One region of the Roseateles sp. FW301-B2 genome, then DNA from elsewhere that is predicted to be linked to it. Evidence: riboswitches for the same ligand, from Rfam matches in the RefSeq annotation. Region 1 holds a riboswitch; the other holds the start of a gene.
The links. Region 1 has a riboswitch for S-adenosylhomocysteine ahead of ahcY (adenosylhomocysteinase). Riboswitches for the same ligand answer to the same signal wherever they lie in the genome.

Region 1 (14,058 bases):
CCTTGGTGCCGATCTGCACCTTCTTCACGTCCACGTTCAGGTACAGGTTCTTGGACAGCTCGATGTCGGCACCGATCTGGGCCGAGAGGCCGAAGCTGTTGTGCTTGATGCTGGGATGCAGGGCGGTCTCGACCGCGGGGGCGAATTTCACCGACGAGAAGTTGGTGTAGTTCAGGCCCACGCCCACATAGGGACGGAAGCTGGCAGCGGGGGCGAAGTGGTACTGCAGGCTCAGCGTGGGCGGCAGGTGCTTGAGCGAACCGATTTCGGCGCCGCCGGCCTTCAGGGTGTGCTTTTGCGGATAGGTCAGGATCAGCTCGGCCGCGATATTGGGCGAGAAGAAGTAGCTGATGTCCACCTCGGGGATGGCCTTGTTGTTGATCGTCAGACCCAGGCCGGTCGTGTCCTTGTTGGCCGAGTCGATGTTGACGACGCGGGCGCGCACCAGCCAGGGGCCTTCAGCCTGCGCCTGAGCAGCAAAGCTGGCGGCGGCGAGGGCAACAGCGGCGAAGGTGCTTGCAATCTTTCCCATCATTCCAATAACTCCTTGTTTGCCGGGACCAATCCCGATGAAGCCATTGGACGCAGATCGATCGGGTTAACCCTTGATCTGACGCAAGTGCAAAAAAGCCCTCGTCATGAGGGCTTGGTGGTTTTGCGTTGCCTCAAGAAACTCAGCCGAGACCGAGGCGTTTGCACAACTCCAGCGTCAGCGCCGACTGGTTGAGCGTATAGAAGTGGATGCCCGGCACGCCATCGGCGATCAGGCGTTCACACACGCGCGTCATCACGTCCAGCCCAAAGGCGCGGATGGAGGCGGCGTCGTCCATATAGCCCTCCATCTTCAGCGCCACCCAGCGCGGGATCTCGATGCCGTCGCGCGCCGCGAACTGGGCGATGCGCGCGTAGTTGTGGAAGGGCATGATGCCCGGCACGATGGGGGCATCCACGCCCAGCTTGCGCACCTCGTCCACGAAGTTGAAGTAGGCGTCGGGGTTGAAGAAGAACTGGGTGATGGCCTCGTCGGCGCCGGCACGCATCTTGTCGGCGAAGTGCTGCAGGTCGCGGGCGGCATAGCGCTGCTGCGGGTGGTACTCGGGATAGGCAGCCACCTCGATCTTCCAGTCCGCCCCCTGCGTTTCGCGGATGAAGCGCACCAGCTCGGCCGCATAGCGGAACTCGCCCGCGGTGGCGGTGCCGCTGGGCAGGTCGCCGCGCAGCGCCACCACGCGGCGGATGTTCTGCGCGCGGTAGGTGGCCAAAATCTCGGCGATGTTCTCGCGCGTGGAACCCACGCAGGAGAGATGCGGCGCGGCCTCATAGCCCATCGCCGCGATCTCGCTCACGGTGGCCAGGGTCTTCTCGCGCGTGGAGCCGCCGGCGCCGTAGGTGACGCTGAAGTACTGCGGCTTCAGCACGCTCAGCTCCTGCACCACGGTCTTGAGCTTCTCCGCCCCCACGGGGGTGTTGGGCGGGAAGAATTCGAAACTCACCGCTGTCATGGTGTGTGTTCCTTTGCTGCGTTCGTCTTCGCTGCCTGCGGACCTTCGGCCCACAGGAAGAATTCCTTGTTGCCATCACCACCGGTGATGGGGCTTTCAAAGTAGTCGCGTACCTGCCAGTCCAGGGCGGCGGCGGCCTCGCGGGCGCGCGCCTCCAGCAGCGGGTACTGCTTGGCGTCCTTCACCAGGCCGCCGCGCGCCAGGGCCTTGGGGCCCAGCTCGAACTGCGGCTTGATCAGCAGCAAGACCTGACCCCCGGGCGCCAGCCAGGGCGCCAGCTGGGGCAGGGCGCCGAGCATGGAGATGAAGCTCAGGTCGCCGACGATGAGCGCAAAGCCCTCGGGCGGGGCCTGCTCGCGCAGCGCCGAGCCCGCCAGCTCGCGCACATGCAGGCCTTCCAGCGCGCAGATACGCGGGTTGGCCGCCAGCGCGGCATGCAGCTGGCCATGGCCCACGTCCACGCCCACCACACGCGCGGCACCCGCCTTCAGCAGGCAATCGCTGAAGCCGCCGGTGCTCTGGCCCATGTCCAGCACCGTCAGCCCGGCGACCGTCAGGCCTGTGTGCGCCAGCGCGCCCTCGAGCTTGAGCCCGCCGCGCGAGACATAGCGCAGCTCCGCGTCATCGCTGATGCGGAGCTCGGCGAACTCCGGCAGCTCCTCGCCCGCCTTGCGAATGGCCGACCAGCCCTTGGCCGAGCGCCACTCGGCCGCGGCCGCGCTGATCAGCCGCTGCGCGGCCGAACGCGTGGGCGCCAGGCCCTTGGCGACCAACAACTGGTCTGCGCGCATCGCTCGCCGCTCAGTAGCGGTAGGTGTCGGGCTTGTACGGGCCCTGCTTGGGAACGCCGATATAGGCCGCCTGCTCATCGCTGAGCTCGCTCAGCTGGGCGTTCAGCGTGGTCAGCTGCAGGCGCGCCACCTTCTCGTCCAGGTGCTTGGGCAGCACATAGACCTTGCCGATGTCGTAGGCGTCCTTGTGCGCGAACAGCTCGATCTGCGCGATCGTCTGGTTGGCGAACGAGGACGACATCACATAGCTCGGGTGGCCGGTGCCGCAGCCCAGGTTCACCAGGCGGCCCTTGGCCAAGAGGATGATGCGCTTGCCGTCCGGGAAGATCACATGATCGACCTGCGGCTTGATCTCTTCCCACTCGTACTTCTCGATCGAGGCGATGTCGATCTCGTTGTCGAAGTGGCCGATATTGCAGACGATGGCGTTGTGCTTCATCGCGGCCATGTGCTCATGGCGGATCACGCCCTTGTTGCCGGTGGTGGTGACGAAGATGTCGGCCTTGTCGGCGGCGTATTCCATCGTCACGACGCGGAAGCCTTCCATCGCCGCCTGCAGCGCGCAGATCGGGTCGATCTCGGTGACCCAGACCTGCGCCGACAGCGCGCGCATCGCCTGGGCCGAGCCCTTGCCCACATCGCCATAGCCGGCGATCACGGCGATCTTGCCGGCGATCATCACGTCGGTGGCGCGCTTGATGCCGTCCACCAGCGATTCGCGGCAGCCGTAGAGATTGTCGAACTTGCTCTTGGTGACCGAGTCGTTGACGTTGATGGCGCGGAACAGCAGCGAGCCCTTGGCCGACATTTCCTTCAGGCGGTGCACGCCGGTGGTGGTCTCCTCGGTCACGCCGATGATCTCGGCGCTCTTGCGGGTGTACCAGCTCGGGTCCTGGGCGATCTTGGCCTTGATGGCGGCGAACAGGATGCGTTCTTCCTCGCTGCCCGGGTTGGCCAGCACGGAGAGATCCTTCTCGGCCTTCTGGCCCAGGTGCATCAGCAGCGTGGCATCGCCGCCGTCGTCCAGGATCATGTTGGGGCCCTCGCCCGGCGTGCCGGCCGCACCGAATTCAAAGATGCGGTGCGTGTAGTCCCAGTAGTCTTCCAGGGTCTCGCCCTTGTAGGCGAACACCGGCGTGCCGCGGGCCACCAGGGCGGCGGCGGCATGGTCTTGCGTGGAGAAGATATTGCACGAGGCCCAGCGCACTTCGGCACCCAGGGCCTGCAGGGTCTCGACCAGCACGCCGGTCTGGATCGTCATGTGCAGCGAGCCGGTGATGCGCGCGCCCTTGAGGGGCTGGCTGGTGGCGTACTCGCGGCGGATCGCCATCAGCGCGGGCATCTCGCTCTCGGCGATGTTCAGTTCCTTGCGACCCCAGTCGGCCAGCGACAGGTCGGCAATCTTGTATTCGGTGGTGGTGGCAGCGGCATTCATCAGCGGGCTCCTTCAATGACAAAACGTCGAAGCCGCTGGCGCCATGAGGGAGGGTCTGAAAAGACAACGATCACCCACGCAGGACGTCAGCGGGTGAGCGCGGTTGCAAAGAAAGTCTCCGAGCCTGGCCTCTAAGCAAGAGGTTGCAACGCTCCTCGGAAGCCACGGATTCTAAACGCATCGCGCAGCTCGTTCGCTCGAACAGGCATGGGGAATGGGCACAATCGGCGCCCATGCTGCCTCTTGCCTCCTGCCCGCCCGCGGCTCTCGGCCGCCTGCGCGGTGTGCTCACCGATATCGACGACACCCTCACCGCCGAGGGCGCCATCGCGCCGGCCGCCTTGCAAGCCTTGCACGATCTGGCCGCCGCCGGGCTGCCGGTGATCGCGATCACCGGGCGCCCGGCCGGCTGGAGCGAGCCCTTCGCGCTGGCCTGGCCGGTGCGCGCCATCGTGGCCGAGAACGGTGCGGTGATGCTGCAGAACCAGGGCGGCCGGTTGCGCCGCAGTTTTTATTGCCAGGACGAGGCGACCCGCCGTGAAAACTTCGCGCGCCTGCAGCGCTGCGCCGCCGACGTGCTGGCGCGCGTGCCGGGCGCCACGCTGGCCGAGGACAGCGCCGGCCGCCTCACCGACATCGCGGTGGACCACAGCGAGTTCGCGCAGCTGGACGCGGCGCAGATCGATGCCGTCTGCGCGGTGATGCGCGCGCATGGCCTGCAGGCCACCGTCAGCTCCATCCACATCAATGGCTGGATCGGTGCGCACAGCAAGCGCACGGCGGCCGACTGGGCGGTGCAGGGCCTGCTGGGCGAGGCCTTCGTGCCGGCCGACTGGTTGTATGTGGGCGACTCCAGCAATGATGAGCAGATGTTTGCGTCCATCCCGCTCAGCGTGGGGGTGGCGAACATCGCGCGCTTTGTGCCGCAGCTGCGCAGCCTGCCGGCCTATGTGACGGCCGCCGAGCGCGGCACGGGCTTCGCCGAGGCGGCGGCGGCGCTGCTGGCGGCGCGCGCCGCAGGGGCTTAGGCGGCAGCCGCTCCGCGCCACTGCGCCATATCGCTGCGCGGCGGCGTGCCGAACAGGCGCCGGTATTCACGGCTGAACTGCGAGGGGCTTTCATAGCCCACCTGGTGCGCGGCCGCGGCGGCGTCCAGACCCTCGGCCAGCATCAGGCGGCGCGCCTGCTGCAGGCGCAGCTGCTTCTGGTATTGCAGGGGCGAGAGGCTGGTGAGCTGCTTGAAATGCTGGTGCAGGCTGGAAGGGCTCATATGCGCCAGCGTGGCCAGCTCCTCGATGCGCAGCGGCTCGGCATAGCGCTGCGTGAGCGCGTCGACGGCGCGCGCGACGCGCTGGGTGCTGCTGTCGCCGCTGGCCAGCGCGCGCAGCTGAGCGCCCAGCGGGCCGGTGAGCACGCGGTAGAAGATCTCGCGCTGCAGCATCGGCCCCAGCATGGCCTGGTCCTGCGGCGTGTCCAGCAGCTGCAGCAGGCGTAGCGCGGCGTCCAGCAGCGGCGTGGTGACGGGGCTCAGGTTCAGCCCCACCGGCGCGGCGGCGCGCGCGGGCGAGGGGGCTGGGGCGGCCGGGCCGCACTGCAGCAGCAGATCGGCCAGCATCTGCGTGCTGCTGCTCAGGCGCAGGCACAGATAGGGCTGGGCGGGGCTGGCCTCGGTGATCTGGCCGAGCGGCAGCATGGTCATCGAGACCAGCAGGCAGTGCAGCGGGTCATAACGCAATGTCTGCGCGCCCAGCTGGGCCTGCTTGCGGCCCTGCAGCACCAGCACCAGGCCGGGCGCATAGACGGCCGGCAGGGCCTGGGCGGTGGCACTGGCGCGTATCAGGGCTAGGCCGGGCAGGGCGGTGTCGTGCAGGCCATCGGCGGGGGCGTGGCGCAGGGCCAGGGCCAGCGCGCGTTGGCGCAGGCGCTCCAGCTCGGCGGTGTCTTGGGGGTGTGGGGCTTCGGCCATGGGGCGGATTGTGCAAGCCTGCTGCCAGGGGTGAGGCGGCCGGCGCGGCGGATTCGGAGTTTTGGGCAAGCATGGGCGAGCTTTGCGCTGGGCTCGGCGTGCCCTCGTTCCTATGCTGCGAGGGGTCAACAAACCAAGGAAAGAGAACAGCATGAGCAAGCAAGAATTGACGATGCCACGCCGCCGGCTGGGCGCCCAGGGCCCCGAGGTTTCGGCCCTGGGGCTGGGCTGCATGGGCATGTCGGACTTCTACGGCCCGGCGGACGAGCAGCAGTCGCTCGCGGTGTTGCATCGGGCGCTGGACATCGGGCTGAACTTCCTCGACACCGCCGATATGTATGGCGTGGGCGCCAACGAGCGCCTGCTGGCGCGCCTGCTGGCCGAGCGCCGCGAGGAGGTGGTGCTGGCCACCAAGTTCGGCAATGTGCGCGCCGCCGATGGCCGGCTGCTGCGCATCGACGGCAGCCCGGCCTATGTGCACGAGGCCTGCGACGCCAGCCTGCAGCGCCTGGGCGTGGAGCAGATCGATCTCTACTACCAGCATCGGGTGGATCGCAGCGTGCCGATCGAGGAGACGGTGGGCGCGATGGCCGAGCTGGTGCGCGCCGGCAAGGTGCGGCATCTGGGCCTGTCCGAGGCCTCGGCGGCCACGCTCAGGCGCGCCCATGCGGTACACCCGATCGCCGCGCTGCAGACCGAGTACTCGCTCTGGACGCGCGACGTCGAGGCCGAGATCCTGCCCACCTGCCGCGAGCTGGGCATTGCCCTGGTGCCCTACAGCCCGCTGGGGCGCGGCTTCCTCACCGGCGCGATCCGCAGCGCCGAGCAGTTGCCGGCGGGCGACTGGCGGCGTGCCAATCCGCGCTTCCAGGCCGAGCAGCTGGCCGCCAATCTGGCGCTGGCGGATGCCCTCGGTGCGCTGGCGCAGGGCGAGGGGCTGAGCCCGGCGCAGCTGGCGCTGGCCTGGCTGCTGGACCAGGGGCCCGACATCGTACCCATCCCCGGCACGCGCAGCGTCAGCCGCCTGGCCGAGAACGCCGCCGCGGCCCAGGTGCACATCGGCGCCGCGCTGCGCGAGCAGCTGGCGGGCCTGCTGGCCGCGCATCCGGTGGCCGGCAGCCGCTATCCGGAGGCGGCGATGGCGGCGCTGAATGCCTGAGTTAGGCTGGTGAGTCCAGGCCCAGGAATTCGCTGACGCGCTGCAGCTCCTCCTCCAACGCCAGCTTGAAGGCCGCGCCCTTGGGCCGGCCATGCACGAAGCCCAGCTCATGCTGGAGCCGGCCGTCTTTTTCAAGCCGCAGATTGGCCCAGCCCAGCATCGCGTCGCCCCATAGCAGGGGCAGGGCGTAATGGCCCATCTTGCGCTTGGGCGCGGGCGTGTAGGCCTCGAACTTGTATTCCCAGCCCCACAGCAGCTGGAAGCGGCGGCGATCCCACACCACCGGGTCGAAGGGCGCCAGCATGCGCAGCTGGGTGTCGAGCCGGTGGCGCTTGGAGCGCGGGTTCTCGTCAGCGGGCCAGAACCAGGTGCGGCCGTCGATCTGCGCATGGGCATAGCGCGCCTTGGCGCGCTGGCAGGCCTGGCGGGTCTCGGCGCGCAGCTGCGGCGCGCCATAGCCCAGCAGCGAGGTCAGGTAGCCAAGGCTGGGCGCGGGCAGCGGCGCATACAGCGCCACCACCATGTCCAGCAGCGCCTCGGCGCGGGCCTGGCGCGCGGCCGGGCTCTGTTCGGCTTCGGGGTGCTGCACCGCCTCGTAGACGCGCGTGCCGGCGTCGCGCCGCTTGACGCGCAGCTGGCTGCGGTAATGCAGGCCGTCGAGCAGCTGGGTGCTGACGTTCAGCTCGCCGCCCCAGTAGCCGGGCATGCGGCCATGGTGGCTGAATTCCTCCAGCAGCTGCTTGGGATGGGTGGGGCCGCGCTCGCGCACCACCGCCAGCAGCTGCTCGGCCTGGGCGCGGGTCTTGGCGTCCCAGCTGCGCCTGGGCTCGCGCGGATGCAGCAGGGCCAGGTGTTGCCTGGGCAGGAAGCCGTAGTTGACGAAGCAGTCTTCCTCGACTGCCAGCCGGGTGTAGCGGCGCTCCAGATCGCCGGCGCGGTAGTCCTTGACGCGATGGCGCAGGATCAGGTCCTGGGCGCGCGCCGGTGCGCGCATCGGGTCGGCCTGCACGAAGCCGAGCTTGCGGATTGCGGTGGGCAAGGTGGTCGGCTTGAAGAGGCTGCGCGCGATCGCGTAGCGGCGCAGTTCCTCAAGGCTGGGGGCGGGGGGGGCTGCGGGCGTACTCATCGGCCGCGAGCATCGCAAACAACTGTTTATTTGTCCAGCGGTCTGGCGGACGCCGGTTGGCGCTGCTCCAGCGTGTCCATCTGCATCTCGTAGCTGAAGAAGCGGTTGCGGCCATGCGCCTTGGCGTTGTAGAGCGCATCGTCGGCGCGCAGCAGCAGGCCCTCGGCGGTGGTGCTGGCATCGGCCACGCAGGTGGTGATGCCGCCCGAGACGGTAATGTGCGGGGCGATGTCGGAGTCCGGGTGCGGGATGCCGGCCAGCGCCATGGTGCGTATCAGGGCGCGCGCATAGGTCATCGCGCCGGAACGCGGCGTGTTGGGCAGGATCAGCGCGAACTCCTCGCCGCCGTAGCGGCCCACGCAGTCGCTGGGGCGGCGGCAGGCCTCGCGCAAGAGCGCGGCCACGCGCTTCAGGCAGGCATCGCCCTCCACATGGCCCAGGCTGTCGTTGTAGCGCTTGAAATAGTCGACATCGCACAGCACCAGGGTGAGCGGCAGGCCATCGCGGCGCGCCTGGGCGATGCATTGGTGCAGGCGCTCGTCGAGGGCGCGCCGGTTCATCAGGCCGGTGAGGGCATCGGCGTTGGAGAGCTCGTGCAGCTGCGCGTTGGCGCTGCGCAATTCGTCGGAGAGCTGCACCAGGCGCTGGCGCATGCCCAGCAGGCGCTGCATGGCGCGCAGCTTGGCGTGCAGAATCATCGGCGAGACCGGCTTCACGAGGTAATCGTCGCCGCCGGCCTCGATGCCGCGCCAGACGTCCTGGTCCTGGTCGCGTTGCGAGAGAAAGATGATGGGGGTCCAGCCGCCCGGCTCGGCGGCGCGGATCTGCTGCGCCGTCCAGTAGCCGTCGTGTGCGGGCATCTCCACGTCCAGCAGCACCAGGTCGGGTCGGTAGCGCTTGAACAGCTCCAGCCCCCAGTCGGCGCTGTCGGCCTCGAGGGCGCGATGCCCGGCGCGGTCCAGCTCGGCCACCACCGCCACGCGCGAGGCGCTCTGATCGTCGATCACCAGGATGGTGAGCGGGGAGGGGCTGCTGGGGAGCATGGGGCGCCGGGTGCTACTGCGGAGGCCTCAAGTATGGCCGCGAAGCTGACGATATGTGATGGGATAAGGCGGCTTGCCGTTCGCCTGTTGGGAAAACCGGGCCATGACAGACACCACCCATCTCGAGGCCAAGGTCTTGCTGCTCGAGCACGACCCGGCGCAATACCAGCTGCTGGCGGATTTCTGCGCCGAGGTGGGCCTGCTGGCCTTGCCGCGCAGCGCGCGCGATGCGCTCAGCACGCTGGCCCAGCACAAGGATCTGGCGGGCGTGCTGCTGGCGGAGGATCTGCCCGGCGTGGAGCCCGATGCCCTGAGCCTGGCGCAGGCCATCCACAAGCTGCGGCCCGAGCTGCCCACCTTTCTGCGCCGCAGCAGCACGCGCGAGCTGCTGCCCGAGGAGCAGGCGGCGCTGCGCCATGCCTGGCAGCTGGGCGGCATCGAGGACCTGCGCGCCGCCGTGCAGCGCGCCATCTTCAGCCTGCGCTACCCCAGGAAGCTGGTGGACGGCATCGTCGAGCTGACCTGCGCCTCGCTGAGCTCGATGTTTCCCTACGCCAAGGTGCAGGCCGAGTCGCCCTATGTGGTGCACGACCGCATCATCTTCGGCGAGGTCTCGACCCTGATCCCGATCGAGAGCACCTGGTGCCGCGGCTACATGATGCTGCAGACCGAGGAGGGCGCGCTGCGCCAGGGCCTGATCCAGGGCTTCAGCTACGAGGGCCTGGGCGGCGATTTCAATTTCCGCGAGCTCAACAACCTGCTGGGCGAAACCACCAACCTGATCTGGGGCGCGTTCAAGAACCGCTACATCCCGCCGCAGGCCTTCACCACCCAGCAGATCCAGGTGCCGCTGGTGATCAACCACGAGCACAAATACATGTCCTTCGGCTCGCAGGACCCGCAGCTGTGCATACGCTACCAGCTCTCCGATCCGCGCCGCCCAGGGTTGCCACCCTTGATGATCGTGCAGCGTTTCATCTTCAATCTCTACTGGTCGCCCGAAGGCTTTGCGGAATTCGCGGCGGCCCCGCCCCCCGCCGCGACCGGCGAGCTCGATCTATTCTGAAGGGAACCCCTGCATGGCTCAGATTCTGGTGGTCGACGATTCCAGCACCATGCGCGGCATCGTGACGACTTTCCTGAGCAACAACGGCTTCGAGGTGGTGGTGGCGGTGGACGGGGTCGACGGCCTGCTGCAGCTGCGCCGGGACCCCGGCATCAAGCTGGTACTCAGCGACATCAACATGCCCAATATGGACGGCCTCACCATGGCCGAGAAGATCCGCGTGGAGCTGGGCAACCGCGCGGTGCACATCGTGATGCTGACCACCGAAGACAATCTGCAGGTGCGCGAGCGTGGCAAGGCGATCGGCGTCACCGGCTGGATCGTCAAGCCCTTCCGCGGCGAGGCGGTGCTGGGGCCGTTCAGGAAGATGTGCGGGCTGGAGTGACGCTCGTCACCCCAAGCGCAGTGCGCTCGCTCAGCCCTTCAGGCCGGCCAGGTCGCGCAGCACGTTCACCTTGTCGCGCGCTTCCCAGCTGAACTCGGGCTCCTCGCGGCCGAAGTGGCCGTAGGCCGCGGTCTTGCCGTAGATCGGGCGCAGCAGGTCCAGCATCTGGATGATGCCCTTGGGACGCAGGTCGAACACCTCGTTGACGATGGCGGCGATCTTGTCGTCCGAGATCACGCCCGTGCCCTCGGTGTAGACGGTCACGTTCATGGGCTTGGCCACGCCGATCGCGTAGGCCACCTGGATCTGGCACTGGCGCGCCAGGCCGGCGGCCACGATGTTCTTGGCCACATAGCGGGCGGCATAGGCGGCCGAGCGGTCCACCTTGGTCGGATCCTTGCCCGAGAACGCGCCGCCGCCGTGCGGGCAGGCGCCGCCATAGGTGTCGACGATGATCTTGCGGCCGGTGAGGCCGCAGTCGCCCTGCGGCCCGCCGATGACGAAGCGGCCGGTCGGGTTGACCAGGTACTTGGTCTCCTTGAGCCATTCCTTGGGCAGCACCGGCTTGATGATCTCCTCGATCACGGCCTCGTAGAACTCGGGCTTCATCTTGTCGCCCAGGCTCATCTCGGGTGCGTGCTGGCTGGACAGCACCACGGTGTCGATCGAGTGTGGCTTGCCGTCCACATAGCGCATCGTCACCTGGCTCTTCGCATCGGGGCGTAGGAAGGGCAGGCGGCCGTCCTTGCGCAGCTGGGCCTGGCGCTCCACCAGACGGTGGGCGTAGTAGATCGGCGCGGGCATCAGCTCGGGCGTCTCGTCGCAGGCATAGCCGAACATCAGGCCCTGGTCGCCGGCGCCGGTGTTGAGGTGGTCGTCGCTGGCGTGGTCCACGCCCTGGGCGATGTCGTTGCTCTGCTTGTCATAGGCCACCAGCACCGCACAGCCCTTGTAGTCGATGCCGTACTCGGTGTTGTCGTAGCCGATGCGCTTGATGGTGTCGCGCGCCACCTGGATGTAGTCCACATGGGCGTTGGTCGTGATCTCGCCCGCCAGCACCACCAGGCCGGTGTTGGTGAGGGTTTCCGCGGCCACGCGCGAACGCGGGTCCTGGGTGAAGATTGCATCCAGAATCGCGTCCGAGATCTGATCGGCTACCTTGTCGGGGTGGCCCTCGGAAACGGATTCGGAAGTAAACAGAAAGTCGTTCGCCACTTTTACACTCCTTGTTGTCAGTCCATCGGCGTTGCCGTGCTGCGGGAGTCGCGGCGAACGCTTTAGCGGCATTTGTTGAGCATCGCAGCCCGGCAGTGTTTCAATCCGCGGATCAAACCCTGCATCGCCCCGCAAGTTGTTCAGTAACTCGGCGATGCACTCATTATAGAAATATGTGGTTTCTGCGTCTGCTTTCACGCTCCCCCCTGTGGTTTCAGCAAGGATTAGGTGCCCTGCTGGGCCGCCTGACCTGGTGGCTGGCGCCGGTCTATCGCCAGCGTTTCAAGGCCAATGTGGCGCAGGCCGGCCTGGGCATGGCCGAGGCCGGTGCGGCCATCGGCCACATCGGCCGCATGATGGGCGAGTTGCCCTGGATGTGGTTGCGCCCCTTCGGTGAGCCGCTGGGCGCGCGCGTGCAATGGGATGGCGCTGAGCTGATCACGGCGGCGCTGGACCAGGGCCGCGGGCTGATCCTGCTGACGCCGCACCTGGGCTGCTTCGAGGTCACGGCGCAGGCCTATGTGGAACATTTCAGTGCCAAGTACGGGCCGCTGACGGTGCTGTTCCGCCCGGCGCGCAAGGCCTGGATGCGCGAGCTGGTGGATGCCTCGCGCGAGCGCCCGGGCCTGCTGCCGGCGCCCGCCAGCCTGGCGGGTGTGCGCCAGATGCTGCGCGCGCTGCGCCAGGGGCAGGCGGTGGGGCTGCTGCCCGACCAGGTGCCACCCGACGGCCTGGGCGTGTGGGCGCCGTTCTTCGGCAAGCCGGCCTACACCATGACCCTGGCCGGCCGCCTGGCCCAGCAGACCGGTGCCGTGCCGGTGCTGATCTGGGGTGAGCGCCTGCCCTGGGGGCGTGGCTTTGTGGTGCGGGTGCGACCCGGCCCGGTGATCGCGCGCGAAGACACGCCAGAATGCGCGGCCACCGCCGTCAATCAGTCCATGGAATCCATCATCCGCCAGCTGCCCGGGCAATACCTCTGGAGCTACAACCGCTACAAGGCGCCGCGCCGCGTGGACGTGGCCGCCCTGGGGGATGGCTCGTGATCGGACGGGTGGGTGCCCATCTGCTGATTGGCCTGGTGTGGTTGCTGCACTGGCTGCCCTTCGGGCTGCTGGCGGCGCTGGGGCGCGGCCTCGGCGGCCTGCTGCATGGGCTGGCGCGCTCGCGGCGGCGCATTGCCCTGCGCAATGTCGAGCTGTGCTTTCCCGCGCTGAGCGAGGCCGAGCGCCGCGCCCTGGTGCGCGAGCATTTCGCGCTGATCGGCCGCAGCATCCTGGAGCGCGGCCTGCTCTGGTTTGCCCCGCCCGAGCGGCTGCTGAGCCTGATGCGCGTGAAGGGCGACATTCAGCTGGCCGAGCGCGGCGAGCGCCCGGTGATGTGGCTGCTGCCGCATTTCGTCGGCCTGGAATGGAGCGCGCCGGCGCTCATGCTCAAGCAGCGCTGCCCGGGCGTGGACGTCTACCAGCGCCAGAGCAATGCGGTGTTCGACGCCCGCATGCTGGCCGGGCGCGCGCGCTTCGGCACTACCGCCTTCGTGGACCGGCACGAGGGCATACGCCCGGTGCTGCGCCTGATCAAGCAGGGCTATGCCTTCCTGAATGCCCCCGACATGGACTTCGGCGCCAAGGACTCGGCCTTCATCCCCTTCTTCGGCGTGCCCGCCTGCACCCTGCTGGCGCCCTCGCGCATTGCGCGCAGCATGGGCATGGCGGTGCAGCCCATCGTGGTGCGCATGCTGCCCGGCAGCGAGGGCTACGAGGTCGAGGCCTGCGAGCCGCTGCCCGGCTATCCGAGCGACGACCCCGAGGCCGACGCCCGTACCCTGCATGCCTGGCTGGAGGCGCGCATCCGCGAGCAGCCGGCGCAGTACCTGTGGGTGCACAAGCGCTTCAAGACCCGGCCGGCGGGCGCGCCCTCCCTCTATGCCTGAAGCGCGCGCGGATAATCGCGGCATGAATGTGCATTTCACCAAGATGCAGGGTGCCGGCAACGACTTCGCCGTCATCGATGCCACCCGCGCCCCGCTGGCCCTCAACACCGCCCAGCTGCAACGCCTGGGCGATCGCCGCTTCGGCGTCGGCTGTGACCAGATCCTGGTGATCGAGGCCAGCCCGGTCGCGGGCGTCGACTTCCGCTACCGCATCTTCAACGGCAGCAGCGGCGAAGAGGTGGAGCATTGCGGCAATGGCGCGCGCTGCTTCGTGCGCTATGTGGTCGACAAGGGCCTCACAGCCAAGCGCAGCATCCGCGTGCAGACCGTCAACAAGCTGCTCGAGCTGCATCTGCAGGACGACGGCCGCGTCACCGTGGACATGGGCGCGCCCATCTTCACGCTGGCTGACCTGCCCTTCGTGGCCGCGGGTTTGCAGC
Region 2 (14,058 bases), on a different contig from region 1:
GGTTGCCCAGCAGGCCGCCCACCACCGCGCCACCGATCACACCCAGGCCGCTGGCCTTGCCCTGGCGTTCTTCGGTGCGCACCTCGCTGACGGTGGCGCAATCAGGGCAGGTCTTGGCCGCGGCCGGTTTGGCCGCAGGCTTGGCCACGGGCGCCGCCTGCGCCAGCACGGGATCTGGCGCCGGCTGCGCTTGCGACTGCGAACGGCCGACGGCATAGGCACCGCCCAACATCAGCGCGGCCACGGCCACGCCGGCAACGATCTGACTGGACTTGATGGACATGGACTTGTTCCTCATGCATGGCCCGCAAGGGCCGGGGGCATCAGCATGCCAGCCGACGCACGCACACCGGCAAAGCCGGCGGCCGAAGTTGTAACAAACACTAGCAATCAGAGCAGCGGCGCCAGGGCACGCTGCGCCGCCGCCTCATCCAGGGCACAGCGCTGCGCCCAATCCTTCAGCTGATCGGCGCCGATGCGCCCGACATTGAAATAGCTCGCCTCGGGGTGCGAGAAATAGAAGCCCGAGACGCTGGCCGCCGGCGTCATCGCCATCGCATCGGTGAGGCCCATGCCGATCTCCTCGGGCACCAGCACGCGGAACAGATCGCGCTTGACCAGGTGATCCGGGCAGGCCGGATAACCCGGCGCCGGGCGGATGCCGCGGTACTGCTCGGCGATCAGGGCCTCGTTGCTGAGCGTCTCGTCGACCGCATAGCCCCACAGCTCCATGCGCACGCGCTGGTGCAGGCGCTCGGCAAAGGCCTCGGCCAGTCGATCGGCCAGGGCCTTCAGCATGATGGCCGAGTAGTCGTCGTGGTCGGCCATGAACTGGGCCTCCTTTTTCTCCACCCCCAGGCCGGCGGTGACGGCGAACAGGCCGATGTAGTCCGGCACGCTGCCCTTGGCGGCGATGTAGTCGGCCAGGCAGCGATTTGGCCGCAGCTCGCCATCCACCACCGGGCGTTCGCTCTGCATGCGCAGGCCGCGCCAGGTCATCAAGACCTCGCTGCGGCTCTCGTCCTTGTAGATCTCGATGTCGTCGTCGTTCACCTGGGCCGCCGGGTAGATGCCCATCACGCCGCTGGCCTGCAGCCAGCGCCCCTCGATGAGGCGCTGCAGCATGCGCTTGCCGTCGCTGAAGACGCGCTGCGCCTCGCTGCCGACAATCTCGTCCTTCAGGATGGCCGGAAATGAACCCGCCAGGTCCCAGGTCTGGAAGAACGGCGCCCAGTCGATGCAAGCGGCCAGCTCGGCCAGGTCGTAGTTCTTGAAGACGCGACGGCCGATGAACTTGGGCTTGGGCGGCTGGTAGCTGGCCCAGTCCAGCTTGGTCTTGTTGGCGCGCGCCTGCGCCAGCGTCACCAGCGGGGTCTGCTTCTTGTTGGCATGCAGCTCGCGCACCTTCTCGTAGTCGCTCTTCAACTCATCGATGAAGCGCGTAGCGCGCTCGTCCGAGAGCAGGTCCGAGCACACGCCCACCGAGCGCGAGGCATCGGGCACATAGACCACCGGGCCCTCGTAATGCGGCGAGATCTTCACCGCCGTGTGCACGCGGCTGCAGGTGGCGCCGCCGATCAGCAGCGGGATCTTCTTCATGCGGAAGTAATCGTCGCGCTGCATCTCGGCCGCCACATGCTGCATCTCTTCCAGGCTAGGCGTGATCAGGCCGGAGAGGCCGATGATGTCGGCGCCCTCGACCTTGGCCTTGGCCAGGATGTCCTGGCAGGGCACCATCACGCCCATGTTCACGACCTCGAAGTTGTTGCACTGCAGGACCACGGTGACGATGTTCTTGCCGATGTCGTGCACATCGCCCTTCACGGTGGCGATGACGATCTTGCCCTTGGGCTTCACATCGCCGCCGGCCGCCGCCAGCTGACGCTTCTCCTCCTCGATATAGGGCACCAGATGCGCCACCGCGCTCTTCATCACGCGCGCGCTCTTCACCACCTGGGGCAGGAACATCTTGCCGGCGCCAAAGCGGTCGCCGACGATATTCATACCCGCCATCAGCGGGCCCTCGATCACATGCAGGGGCCGGCCGCCCTTGGCCAGGATGGCCTGGTAGGCCTCCTCGGTGTCTTCGTTGATGAAGTCGGTGATGCCATGCACGAGGGCATGCGAGAGCCGTTCCTCCACCGTGCCGGCGCGCCAGGCCAGGCGCGCGGAGTCGTCCTTGGCGGCGCCCTTGGCACTCTCGGCCACCTCGATGAGGCGCTCGCCGGAGTCGGGCCGGCGGTTCAGCACCACGTCTTCCACGCGCTCGCGCAGCACCGGCTCCAGGTCGTCATAGACGCCCACCATGCCGGCGTTGACGATGCCCATGTCCATGCCCGCCTGGATGGCGTGGTAGAGAAACACGGTGTGGATGGCCTCGCGCACCGGCTCGTTGCCGCGGAAGCTGAAGCTCACGTTCGAGACCCCGCCGCTGACCTTGGCGCCGGGCAGGTTCTGCTTGATCCAGCGCGTGGCATTGATGAAGTCCACCGCGTAGTTGTCGTGCTCCTCGATGCCGGTGGCGATGGCGAAGATATTGGGGTCGAAGATGATGTCCTCGGGGTCGAAGCCCACCTCGTCCACCAGCACCTTGTAGGCGCGCGCGCAGATCTCGGTCTTGCGCGCAAAGGTGTCGGCCTGACCCTTCTCGTCGAAGGCCATCACCACCGCGGCCGCGCCATAGCGGCGCACCAGCTTGGCCTGGCGCTTGAACTCGGCCTCACCCTCCTTGAGCGAGATCGAGTTGACGATGCCCTTGCCCTGGATGCACTTGAGGCCGGCCTCGATCACCTCCCACTTGGAGGAGTCGATCATGATGGGCACGCGCGCGATCTCGGGCTCGGAGGCGATCAGGTTGAGGAAGCGCACCATCGCGGCCTTGCTGTCCAGCATGGCCTCGTCCATATTGATGTCGATCACCTGGGCGCCGTTCTCAACCTGCTGGCGCGCCACCGCCAGCGCCTCCTCGAACTGGCCGTTCAGGATCAGGCGAGCAAAGGCCTTGGAGCCGGTGACATTGGTGCGCTCGCCGATGTTGACGAACAGGGTGCCGGCGCCGATCTGCACCGGCTCCAGGCCCGAGAGCTTCATCGGCGGAGGGGTGGTGGCGGTGCTGGTATCGGTCATTGTCGGCCTCGGTGGACAGGGCCGCGAACTCACCGCGGCCACAAGAAATCATGGTTCGGTGAGCGTCGTTGCTGAGCGGGCGGGTGCGCCGGGCTCCGGTCCGAGCCTGGCGGCGCCTGGGTGGGCAAGCCGTCGCAACGCTCCTCGAACCGTCGGGGATTTTACGCTGAAGCCCGGGGAAGCTACCCACGCCGGCCGGGTCAACTCAAGCTTATGCTCGCAACAACCGAAAACCATGCGTGCCCTTGGCCATCGCCAGGGCTTTCGAGCGCCACACCTTGGACCTGATACATCTCCCACCCAAAGCCCTGCGCGTCGGCCAGGTGCTGACCTTTGCCGTGCGCGATGCGGAGGGCAAGCTGCTGTTCGCGGCCGGCCAGGTGCTGCCCAACACGGGCCTGGTGCATGCGCTGATCGAGCGCGGCGCCTATGCCTATGCGCATGAGACCAAGGAATACCAGCGCGCCTTGGCCCACAAGATGGACACCATGATGCACCAGGGCGCGGTGCTGGCCGACATCGTCAAGGCCGAGACCCAGTTTCGCCCCGACCGCGGCACGCGCGCCGCCGAGCTGAGCGAATCCGCCGCCTGGGCCGATCTGCAGCTGCATGCCCGCAGCCTACTGCGCGACCCGCAGCGCGAGGACTTTCTGCAGCGCCTGCAGATCCTGCATGACGCGGCACTGGCGCGGCTGCAGCAGCATCCCGATGCGGTGCTGACGCTCTTAATCTTCGACGCCAGCCAGGGCTTTCAGGACTACAGCTCGCGCCATGCCCTGCTGAGCCTGGTGCTGGCCGATCTGCTGGGGCGCCAGCTGGCGCTGGGCGCGGCCGAGCAGAGCGCCCTGACGCAGGCGGCGCTGAGTATGAACCTCAGCATGAGCGTGGCACAGGACCGCCTGGCCGGCCAGGAAGACAAGCTCAGCGCCCGGCAGCGCGACGAGCTGATGGGCCATGGCGACCGCAGCGCCGAACTCCTGCGCAAGCTGGGCGTGAGCGACGAGCTCTGGCTGGGTGCGGTGCGCCTGCACCACGACGCCGGCCCCGGCCCGCTGCAGGGGCGCGCGCCGGCCGAGCAGCTGGCGCGCCTGCTGCGCCGCGTCGACATCTTCGGTGCGCGCCTGAGCCCGCGCCGCTCGCGCAAGGCCATGGCGGGCGCGGCCGCGGCGCGCGCGGTGTTCCTGGATGAGCTGCAGCAGCCCGACCCGGCCGGTGCCGCGCTGATCAAGGCCGTGGGCCTCTACCCGCCCGGTTCACTGGTGCGGCTGGCCAACGGCGAGCTGGGCATCGTCGTGAAACGCGGCCACAGCGCCAACGAACCCATCGTCGCGGCGCTGCTGGGCAAGAGCGGCGCGCCCCTGAGCGACCCGGTGCCCCGCGACACCCGCCTGGCCAGCCAGGCCATCGCCGCCAGCCTGGCCCCGCACGAACTCAAGCTGTTCGTGAACATGGACAAGCTGCTGAAGGTGAGCTGAACGGGCGGCACAATTGGTCTTCCACAGCGCTTGCAACAAGTGGGGGGCTCGGTGAACCGTCGCCAATTGCTGGCTCGGCTGGCCGCGGGCAGCGCAGCCAGCTTCGCTGCCCATGCCGAGAGCAGTTTGCGGGCCTATGCCGAGGTTTGGCCGCCCTATTGCTACCAGGAGGGCGAGCGAAGCACCGGCTATGCGGTCGAATTGCTGCGCGAGATGGCCGGCCTGGCCGAGCTGGGGCTGAGCATCGAACTGCTGCCCTGGAAGCGCGCCCTGCGCTATGCGGAGCAGGAGCGCGACGCGCTGATCTTTCCCACCGCACGCAATCCGGAGCGCGAGCCGCGCTTCCACTGGATCGGCCCGCTGGCGCCACGCCAGCTCTGGCTCTACGGCCGGCCGGGCAGCCGCCCGCCGCAGCTTGAGCTGATCCAAGGCCGCATTGCCACCGTGCGCGGCGATGCCGCCATCGACGAGTTGCTCAGCTCGGGCGTGCCGCCCAGGCTGCTGGATCCCAGCACCGACATCGGCCACGCGGTGCAGAAGTTCCTGGCCGGCCGTGTGGACTATTTCTATGACACCGAACTCTCGGCCGCCTGGCAGCTGCGCCAGGCCGGCCAACCCGCGGCGGCGCACAAGCTGCTGATGCTCAGCGACGGCGGGGCCTACTACTACGCCCTCAACGCCGGGGCCGCGCCCGCCCTGGCCGCCCGGCTGCAACAGGCGCTCGAACGGCTGCGCGCCGAGGGCCGCGTCAAGGCCCTGCTGCAGCGTTTCGGCGCGGCCTGATCAGGCCGCCTGCTGCACCAGGCCGCTGAACAGCTTGGCGCCGCAGGGCCGCGGCTTGTAGGCCGAGACGTTCTTGGCAATCGCCGCGATATGCGCCGGCGTGGTGCCGCAGCAGCCGCCGGCGATGTTCAGGAAGCCGCTCTTGGCGAAGTCGGCCATCAGGCTGCCGGTGACCTCGGGGGTCTCGTCGAAGCCGGTGTCGCTCATCGGGTTGGGCAGGCCAGCGTTCGGGTAGCAGCTGATCGCGGTGCTGCCCGCGGCCTTGGCCAGCTCCTCGATATAGGGCCGCATCAGGGTCGCGCCGAGCGCGCAGTTCAGGCCGATCGCCAATGGCTTGGCATGGCGCACCGAATGCCAGAAGGCGGTGACGGTCTGGCCCGAGAGGATGCGGCCGGAGGCATCGGTGACGGTGCCGGAGACGATCACCGGCAGGCGCTCGCCGGTGTCCTCCATCAGTTCGTCGAGCGCGAAGATGGCGGCCTTGGCGTTCAGCGTGTCGAAGATGGTTTCAACCAGGAACAGGTCCACGCCGCCATCGAGCAAGCCCTTGGCCTGCTCGTAGTAGGCGGCGCGCAGGGTGTCGAAATCGACATTGCGGGCGCCCGGGTCGTTCACGTCCGGGCTGATGCTGGCGGTGCGTGGTGTCGGGCCCAGGGCGCCGGCTGCGAAGCGCGGTTTCTCGGGCGTGCTGTACTTGGCGCAGGCCTCGCGGGCGATGCGGGCCGCCGCCACATTCATCTCGTAAGCATGGTCCTGCAGGCCATAGTCCTCCTGCGCCACCGAGGTCGAGCCAAAGGTGTTGGTCTCGATGATGTCGGCGCCGGCCGCCAGGTATTGCTCGTGGATCTCGCGCACCACCTCGGGCTTGGTGAGCGGCAGCAGGTCGTTGTTGCCCTTCAGGTCCTTGGGGTGATCGGCGAACTGCGTGCCGCGGAAATCCGCCTCGCCCAGCTTGTAGCGCTGGATCATCGTGCCCATCGCACCGTCGAGGATGAGGATGCGTTGCTGCAGAAGCTCGGGCAGCTGGGCGCCGCGCGTGTAGCCTTGGGAGGTGGATGCGTTCATGGCGGCATTGTAGAAAACCCGGCAAGACCTCATGCAGCGCCGGCCAACCGTTACCATGCCGCCGCCATGTACGCGAAATTCTTCGGCCTCGGCCAGGAGCCCTTCTCGATCGCGCCCGACCCTCGCTACCTGTTCATGAGCGAGCGTCACCGCGAGGCGCTGGCGCATCTGCTCTACGGCCTGCGCGGCGGCGGCGGCTTCGTGCTGCTGACCGGCGAGATCGGCGCCGGCAAGACCACCGTGTGCCGCTGCTTCCTGGAGCAGATCCCGCCGCGCTGCAACGTCGCCTACATCTTCAACCCCAAGCTCAGCGTGATCGAGCTGCTGAAGACGGTGTGCGAGGAATTCCACATCCCGCATGTGGCGCCGACGGGCGACGTCGAGACGGTCAAGCAATACCTCGACCCGCTCAACGAGTTCCTGCTCAGGACGCATGCGGTGGGCCAGAACAATGTGCTCATCATCGACGAGGCCCAGAACCTCTCGGCCGAGGTGCTGGAGCAGCTGCGCCTGCTCACCAACCTCGAGACCAGCGAGCGCAAGCTGCTGCAGATCATCCTGATCGGCCAGCCCGAGTTGCGCAGCATGGTGGCGCAGCCGGCGCTGGAGCAGCTGGCGCAGCGCGTGATCGCACGCTTCCATCTGCAGGCGCTGAGTGCCGCCGAGACGGCGCAGTATGTGCAGCACCGGCTCGAGGTTTCGGGGCTCGCCGGCCCCTCGCCCTTTGACGCCGCCGCGCTGCGGCGCGTCCATCAGCTCGCGCGCGGCGTGCCACGGCGCATCAACCTGCTGTGCGACCGCGCCCTGCTCGGCGCCTATGCGCAAGGCCAGCGGCAGGTGAAACGTGCCACCCTGAACAAGGCCGCGGCCGAAGTGTTCGATCAGGCCAGCCCACCGAGCCAGCGCCCCATGCGCTGGGTTTGGGCGCTGGGCCTGGCCCTGGCCGCCGCCGGCGCCAGCGCGCTGCTGCTGCGCACCCAACCATCGCAACCACAGCCGCCCGAACCACGGCCGGCCATGCCAAGGCCGGCGCCTGCCGCCAGCGCCGCCAGTGCCGCATCGCTGGCCGCAGCGGCGCCGGCGGCGCCCGCGCTGGCCGGCCGCATCAGCCTGGCCTGGCGCGGCGAGCATGCCGCCTGGCAAGACCTGGCCCCGGCCTGGAAGACCACGCTGGCACCCGACGAGCCCGACGCCTGCCGCGCCTTCAGGTCCGCCCGGCTGGCCTGTTTCCGCAGCGAGGGCGGCCTGGCCGTGCTGCGCCTGCTGGACCGTCCCGCCATCCTGACCCTGCGCGACGGCGCCGGCCAGCCCTCCTATGTGACCCTGGTGCAGCTGGGCGCGCAGAGCGCCACCGTGCGCGCCGGCGGCAGCAGCGAAACCGTGAGCCTGAGCACGCTGGCCCGGCAATGGCAGGGCGAGTTCGCCACGCTGTGGCGCTGGCCCGAGGCCTATGCCGGCAAGCTCGGCGCCGGGCAGGATGCCAGCTGGCTGGCCGCCGCACTGGCCAAGGCGGCGGACGAGCCCGCGCCGCACGGCCCGAGCCGCTACGACGCCGCCCTGCAGGCACGCATTGCTGCCTTCCAGCGCGCCCAGGGCCTGAAAGTGGACGGCCTGATCGGCCCCATCACGCTGATGCAGCTCAACCGCGCGGCGGGTGTCCAGGAACCACGCCTGGACAGCCTCCAGGCGGCAGCGCCATAAGGCCCGGACCATGTCTTACATTCTTGATGCCCTGCGCCGCGCCGAATCCGAGCGCGAGCGCGGCCAGGTGCCCGGGGTGCACACCCAGCCGGCACCCGGTGATGCGCAGGCCGGTGCCGGCCAGCGCCAGCGGGTCTGGCTGCTGGCCGCGGCCGCCGCCCTGGCCTTGCTGCTGCTGGGCGCCCTGGCCGCCCGCTGGCTGGCGCCCGCGCCCGTGCCCGCGCCTGCGCCCATGCCGGCACCGCTCGCACCACCGGCGGCGGTTGCGCGCGCTGCACCGCCGCTGCCCGCGCCCGAGCTGGTGAGGCTGCCGCCGCCCGGCCTGCCGGCCGTGGCCGCAGCGCCGGCGTCACGCCCCGCGCAGCCGCTCGCGCTGAGTGCCCTGCCCGAGGCCCTGCGCCGTCAGCTGCCGCCGCTGCAAACCGGCGGCGCGATGTACTCGGACACGCCGGCCAAGCGCATGCTCATCATCAATGGCCAGCTCTACCAGGAGGGTGCCACGGTGGCGCCGGGTCTGGTGCTGGAACAGATCAAGCTCAACAGCGCGGTGCTGGCCTTCCAGGGCCAGCGCTTCAGCATCAGCTACTAAGGCGGGGGCCTCAGTACAGCGTCTGCTGCTGGCGCTCCTGCAGCGCCGCGTCATAGGCTTGGCCGTCGATGCTTCCACTCAGCGTCTGCAGGATCAGGCCGGGCGAAGGCAGGCGACTGCGATCAATCTGCACGGTCGCGTCCCAGAGCCCCGAACGCTTGATGGCGCGCGCGCATTGAAAAAACACCAGCTTCACCTCGATCACCAACACCGAACGCGGCAGCTTGCCATCCACCTCGAAGCGTTGCAGCAGCGTAGGGGCGCTGCTGATGCGGGCCAGGCCGTTGACGCGCAAGGCCTCGCCCACACCGGGGATCAGGAACAGCAGTGCCACCGCGGGGTCGTGCAGCACATTGCGCAGGCTGTCGATGCGGTTGTTGCCGCGGCGGTCGGGCAGCAGCAGGGTGCGCGCGTCCGCCACCTGCACAAAGCCGGGCCGGTCGCCGCGCGGCGAGGTGTCCAGCCCATGCGGGCCGCGCGTGGCCAGCACTGCAAAAGGCGCGGCCTCGATATAGGGCCGGTAGAGCGGGTGGATGTGATCGCTCTCCTTGCTGGTGGAGGTTTCGCCGGGCCAGCCGTAGAGACCGCGCAAGGCATCCACATCGCGCACATCGTGGCTGCGGTCCTGCCAGGGTGCCGTGCTGTCGCTCATAGGCCGCCGAACACCTTCTTCAGGATCGCGCTGCCGGTGCCCACCGGGTCCTGGCGGATCTTCTTTTCCTCTTCGCCGATCATGAAGTAGAGGCCGTCCAGCGCGCGCGCGGTCACGTATTGCTGGATGTTGGCGTCTTCCTGGCGCAGCAGGCCGAAGCCCGCGGCCTTGCCGGCCACCGCGTTGTACTTGTCGGCTAGCCCCTGCTTCTCGGTGGCGCGGGTGACGATGGGCAGGAACTTCTGCGTCAGCGGCGCGCGCGTCTTGCCGGCGAAGAACTGCGTCACCGAGTCCTCGCCGCCGCGCACGATCCTGACGGCGTCTTCCACGCTCATGGACTTGACCGCCCCCACCAGCAGCTGGCGTGCCTCGGGCATGGCCGCTTCGGCGGCACGGTTCATGGCCGTCACCAGCTCGTCCAGTTTCCTGCCCTGGCCGGTGGCCTTGAGCAGCTTGGCCGCGTCCTTCAGATAGCCGGGCAGCTCGATGCGCACCGCCGGATTGCCGAGAAAGCCGTCGGTGCGCCCCAGCGTGCCGATCGCCGCCACCGCGCCGCGCTCCAGCGCCGCGCGCACGCCGCTGGCGGCATCGCTCTCACCCAGGGCCCGGGCGCTGCCCAGGGGCAGCAGGCCGGCGGCCAGCAGCAGCATTCGTCTTTGCATTGCCATCACTCCCAGCTAAAAGTCAGAGGCGCGCCAGCCGCTCGGCGATCAGCGCATAGAAACCATCGGCGTCCACATCCTTGATCACGAGCGCATTCTTGCGCCGCTGCGTCACGCCCCACCAATCGACCACGCTCATGCCCAGGGTCAGCGGGCTCTGCGTCTCGATCTCGACATTGCATTCGCGCCCCTGGAACAGCGCCGGCCGCAGCAGCCAGGCGATCACGCAGGGGTCATGCAGCGGGCCGCCCTCGGTGCCGTATTTCTGCTCGTCGAAGCGCTCGGCAAACTCCAGCCACTGCGCCGTGACCTCGGCCAGATGGCTGCCGATGCCGCGGATCGCCGCCACCCGCGCGCGCGTGGTGAGGGCGCGGTGCGTGCAGTCCAGCGGCAGCATGGTGATGGGCACGCCGGCGCCGAACACCAGGGCCGCGGCCTCGGGGTCCACATAGAAATTGAACTCGGCCGTGGGCGTGATGTTGCCGCCCTCGAAGAAGCCGCCGCCCATCATGACGATGCGGCGGATGCGCGCGGCGATGCGCGGCTCGCGCTGCAGGGCCAGGGCGATATTGGTGAGCGGGCCCAGCGGGCACAGCGTCACCGTGCCGGCGGGCCGGTTCAGCAGGGTCTCGATGATGAAGTCCACCGCATGGCCGGGCTGCAGCGCCATGCTCGGCGCCGGCAGCACCGGGCCGTCCAGCCCGGTCTTGCCATGCACATGCTCGGCCGTCACCAGCGGGCGCGCCAGCGGCTTGTCGGCGCCGGCAAAGACCTTCAGCTCGCGGCGCCCGGCCAGCTCGCAGACGATGCGGGCATTGCGGCTGGTGAAGGCCAGCGGCACGTTGCCGGCCACGGTGGTGATGCCCAGCAGCTCGAGCTCGGGGCTGGCGAGCGCGAGCAGGATGGCGACGGCGTCGTCCTGGCCCGGGTCGGTGTCGATGATGATTTGCTGCGTCATGGCTGGGCCTCCTCGCGCGCCGCGGCCGCCTCGTGCCAGGACGCCACATCCTGGTCGATGGCGCCGAACAGGCTCAGGCCATCGCGGCCCTTGACCTCGATGCGCAGGCTGTCGCCGAACTGCATGAACTCGGTCTTGGGTTCACCCGACTCCAAGGCCTCAAGGGCACGCTTGTCGGCGATGCTGCCATAGCCCTTGCTGCCGTCCTGGTTGCTCACCGTGCCCGAGCCGATGAGGCTGCCGGCCTGCACCTTGCGGGTCTTGGCCGCCTGGGCGATCAACTCGCCGAAGTGGACGCCCATCTCCGGCCCGGCCTCGCACAGCCCGACCTTGCGGCCGTTCCACATCGTCTGCAGGCCCAGGTGCAGGCGGCCGCGCTGCCAAGCCTCGCCCGCCTCGTCCAGCGTCACCGCCACCGGCGCGAAGGCGGCGCAGGGCTGCACATGGCCCGGCGGCAGGCTGCGCAGGGCCCAGTCGTTGCTGAGCAGCAGCAGGCGCACCGACTCCAGCGCGGCCTCGGCCGTGCTGCCCATCGCCACGTCGCCGGTGAGCACCGCCAGGCCGGCGCCGAAATCGATGCCCAGCGACTCGGAGGCAAAACGCGCCGCCTCGCAGGGGCCCTGCAGCCCATCGCTGGCCGCCTGGCCGAGCGTTGCAGCGCCGCCCTCGCGGGCATAGGCCGCCCCCAGCAGATAGGCATGGGCGCGCGGCAGCGGCGCCATGCACTGCTTGGGGTCGAAGCTGAAGGCATGCCGCGCCTTGCCATGGTTGAGCGTCTGCGAGAGTTCCTGCAGCTGCGGGGCGATGAAGTTCCAGTCGTCCAGCACCTGCTGGAGCCGGGTGGCGATGCCGGTGGCATAGTGCGCCTGGGCGAGATCGCGCGACACCACGACCAGTTGGCCGTCGCGCGATCCGTCTCGATAGGTGGCGAGTTTCATGGGCTGTCCCGAATCCGATTCGCCGCATTGTCAGTCCAAGCCAGAACATGCTCAGGGAAGTCAAGAAGTCCGCCCGGCGCTCGATCGCCGTGGCCCTGCTGTGCGCGCTGGCCCTTCATGCCGGCCTGTGGCGGCTGCTGCACCCGGCGCCGCCCGTCTGGCATGGCGGCGGCGCGCGCCTGGCCATGCAGACACGCACCCTGCCGGCCGCCACACCGGCCACGATACCGACGGCGCTACCGGCTGCGGCGCCACCCGCAGCAGCGCCGCCTGAAGTCGTCACCGCGCCTCGGCCCGCGCCGAGCACCAGCGCCGAGCCCGCACCATCCGCAGCGCCACCCGCAGCACCGTCCGCGGCGGCCGAACCCTTGCCGCCGCCCCTGCCGCTGCCGCTGCGGGGTGAGGGCCGCCTCAGCTATCGCTACACGCAGGGGCAGGCCGAGGGCCAGGCCTTGCTGAGCTGGCAGCTGGGCGAGCACGCCTACCAGCTGCGGCTGGAGCGCGAGCTGGCGGGCCGGGCCCTGCCGGCCTGGCGCAGCGAGGGCCGGCTGGATGCACAGCAGGGTCTGGCGCCGGCGCGCTTCGCGGTGCAGCGCGGCGGGCGCGACCGCCAGGCCATCAACTTCCGCCGCGAGCAGGGCCTGATCAGCTTCTCGGCCAGCGCCGAGCTGCAGGCCCTGCCCGAGGGCGTGCAGGACCGTCTCTCCTGGTGGTTGCAGCTGCCGGCCCTGCTGGCGGCGCAGCCCGCACGCCTGGTGGCCGGCCAGGAGCTGGTGCTGCCGGTGGCCGCGCTGCGCGGCATGGCGGTGGACTGGGTGTTCCACGTCGAGGGTCGCGAGGAGGACGGGCTCTGGCATCTGAGCCGCCAGGCACTGGGGCCTTACGACGCCAGGCTCGATATCTGGTTGGACCCGCAGCGCCGCTACCTGCCGGTGCGGGTGCGCCAGAGCGTGGGCGAGGAGGAGCGCTGGGAGATGCGACTCGAGGGGCGCCTGGATGAGCGGCTCGCCGAGCCCGCAGCGTCGGACGATAGCCCGAATCCCTGAGCACGGGGGCGTGAGCGTGATCTTGTGACGCTCCCACCACAAATCTCCCGCAGCCAAGCCTCAAGAAGCCCGGCTTTCTGACACTATTTGTGCGTGGCCGACGCCATCGGGGCAGCGGGATCTCTTGAAACCGCTGCGACTGGCCACAGTTGCGGGACACAGGAGTACCTCATGCACATGCTCTACAACTCCCCCAGTTTCATCGTGGTCCAGTTCGAGGTCCCGGTGGAAGCCCTGCGCACCGATGGCGCAGGCACCGAGCACCCGCCGCTGCTGCGCGGCGGCTACGAGATCGTCGACAAGTTCACCCGCAAGGAAATCTTCATCGAGGGCGCGCTGGCCCAGCAGTTCCAGGAAGGTGTGGAAGCGCTGATCGAGCAGGACCCCAGCGAAGAGGATCTCGATGACTTCATCGAGCGCTACGCCAATTTCGGCCATCAACCGGTCGTGATGCATTGAGCAGTCCTGCCAGGAAAAGGCCCGCGAAAGCCGCGCATAGCCACTTGTACTGAAGCCCCCGCTGCGCCAAGATGGGGCGGCCGCCCGGAATAAGCCGGGTTGGCCGCACCCTTGCGAGGAGCTGCCCATGGTCAAGCGTCTGGCGGACACGCATGTACTGGCATCGCCCGGGCTCAAAGAGGCCCCGGTGCTGGATCGCATGTGCTCGCACTTCGTGCTGACGCTCACCGTCAAGCATGCCGGCCGCTTCAACCTGCGCCGCGACTTCAACGGCCTGCTCTCCTTCACCGGCCGCCACCTGGTGTGGCCGCTGCGCGTGCTGACGCGCTTGCGCGAATACCTGGCCCAGCGCTGCCGCAACAACGAACTCTGGAACGGCCACGAGGCGCTCGGCGACGAGCAGTTCCTCGAGCGCCATGGCGTCTGGAACGGCCCCTTTGCCGAGGCCACGCTGTTCTTCTATCTCGACGAGTACATCAAGGACGCGCCCAAGGACATGCTGGCCCTGCTGGCCACCACCTGCGAGGTGCTGGACCGCCAGCTCAAGCGCGAATCCACCCTGGTGGAGAAGAACATCGCCGCGCTGGGCAATCTGCTGCAGCTG

Region 2: it holds a riboswitch for S-adenosylhomocysteine, as region 1 does, so the genes downstream of both, metH (methionine synthase) here and ahcY (adenosylhomocysteinase) in region 1, are expected to answer to the same signal.

What each region holds. Positions count from the first base shown of each region.
Region 1 is NZ_JBYTBE010000025.1:7,650-21,707, reverse strand. It holds gene AC3WQY_RS16900 (OmpW/AlkL family protein) at 1-535, opposite strand, end outside; gene metF (methylenetetrahydrofolate reductase [NAD(P)H]) at 675-1,502, opposite strand; gene AC3WQY_RS16890 (TlyA family RNA methyltransferase) at 1,499-2,293, opposite strand; gene ahcY (adenosylhomocysteinase) at 2,304-3,728, opposite strand; S-adenosyl-L-homocysteine riboswitch at 3,817-3,891, opposite strand; gene AC3WQY_RS16880 (HAD-IIB family hydrolase) at 3,962-4,756, shown strand; gene AC3WQY_RS16875 (AraC family transcriptional regulator) at 4,753-5,694, opposite strand; gene AC3WQY_RS16870 (aldo/keto reductase) at 5,846-6,853, shown strand; gene AC3WQY_RS16865 (DNA glycosylase AlkZ-like family protein) at 6,855-7,979, opposite strand; gene AC3WQY_RS16860 (GGDEF domain-containing response regulator) at 8,006-9,022, opposite strand; gene AC3WQY_RS16855 (chemotaxis protein CheX) at 9,126-10,088, shown strand; gene AC3WQY_RS16850 (response regulator) at 10,102-10,473, shown strand; gene metK (methionine adenosyltransferase) at 10,504-11,688, opposite strand; gene AC3WQY_RS16840 (lysophospholipid acyltransferase family protein) at 11,862-12,731, shown strand; gene AC3WQY_RS16835 (LpxL/LpxP family acyltransferase) at 12,728-13,618, shown strand; gene dapF (diaminopimelate epimerase) at 13,641-14,058, shown strand, end outside.
Region 2 is NZ_JBYTBE010000013.1:88,211-102,268, reverse strand. It holds gene AC3WQY_RS11315 (glycine zipper 2TM domain-containing protein) at 1-283, opposite strand, end outside; gene metH (methionine synthase) at 391-3,126, opposite strand; S-adenosyl-L-homocysteine riboswitch at 3,180-3,278, opposite strand; gene AC3WQY_RS11305 (HD-GYP domain-containing protein) at 3,405-4,601, shown strand; gene AC3WQY_RS11300 (substrate-binding periplasmic protein) at 4,653-5,384, shown strand; gene AC3WQY_RS11295 (homocysteine S-methyltransferase family protein) at 5,385-6,449, opposite strand; gene AC3WQY_RS11290 (ExeA family protein) at 6,516-8,150, shown strand; gene AC3WQY_RS11285 (general secretion pathway protein GspB) at 8,161-8,739, shown strand; gene AC3WQY_RS11280 (pyridoxamine 5'-phosphate oxidase family protein) at 8,750-9,391, opposite strand; gene AC3WQY_RS11275 (DUF4197 domain-containing protein) at 9,388-10,053, opposite strand; gene AC3WQY_RS11270 (nucleoside hydrolase) at 10,076-11,011, opposite strand; gene AC3WQY_RS11265 (fumarylacetoacetate hydrolase family protein) at 11,008-11,949, opposite strand; gene AC3WQY_RS11260 (DUF3108 domain-containing protein) at 11,997-12,995, shown strand; gene AC3WQY_RS11255 (BTH_I0359 family protein) at 13,167-13,454, shown strand; gene AC3WQY_RS11250 (ATP-binding protein) at 13,582-14,058, shown strand, end outside.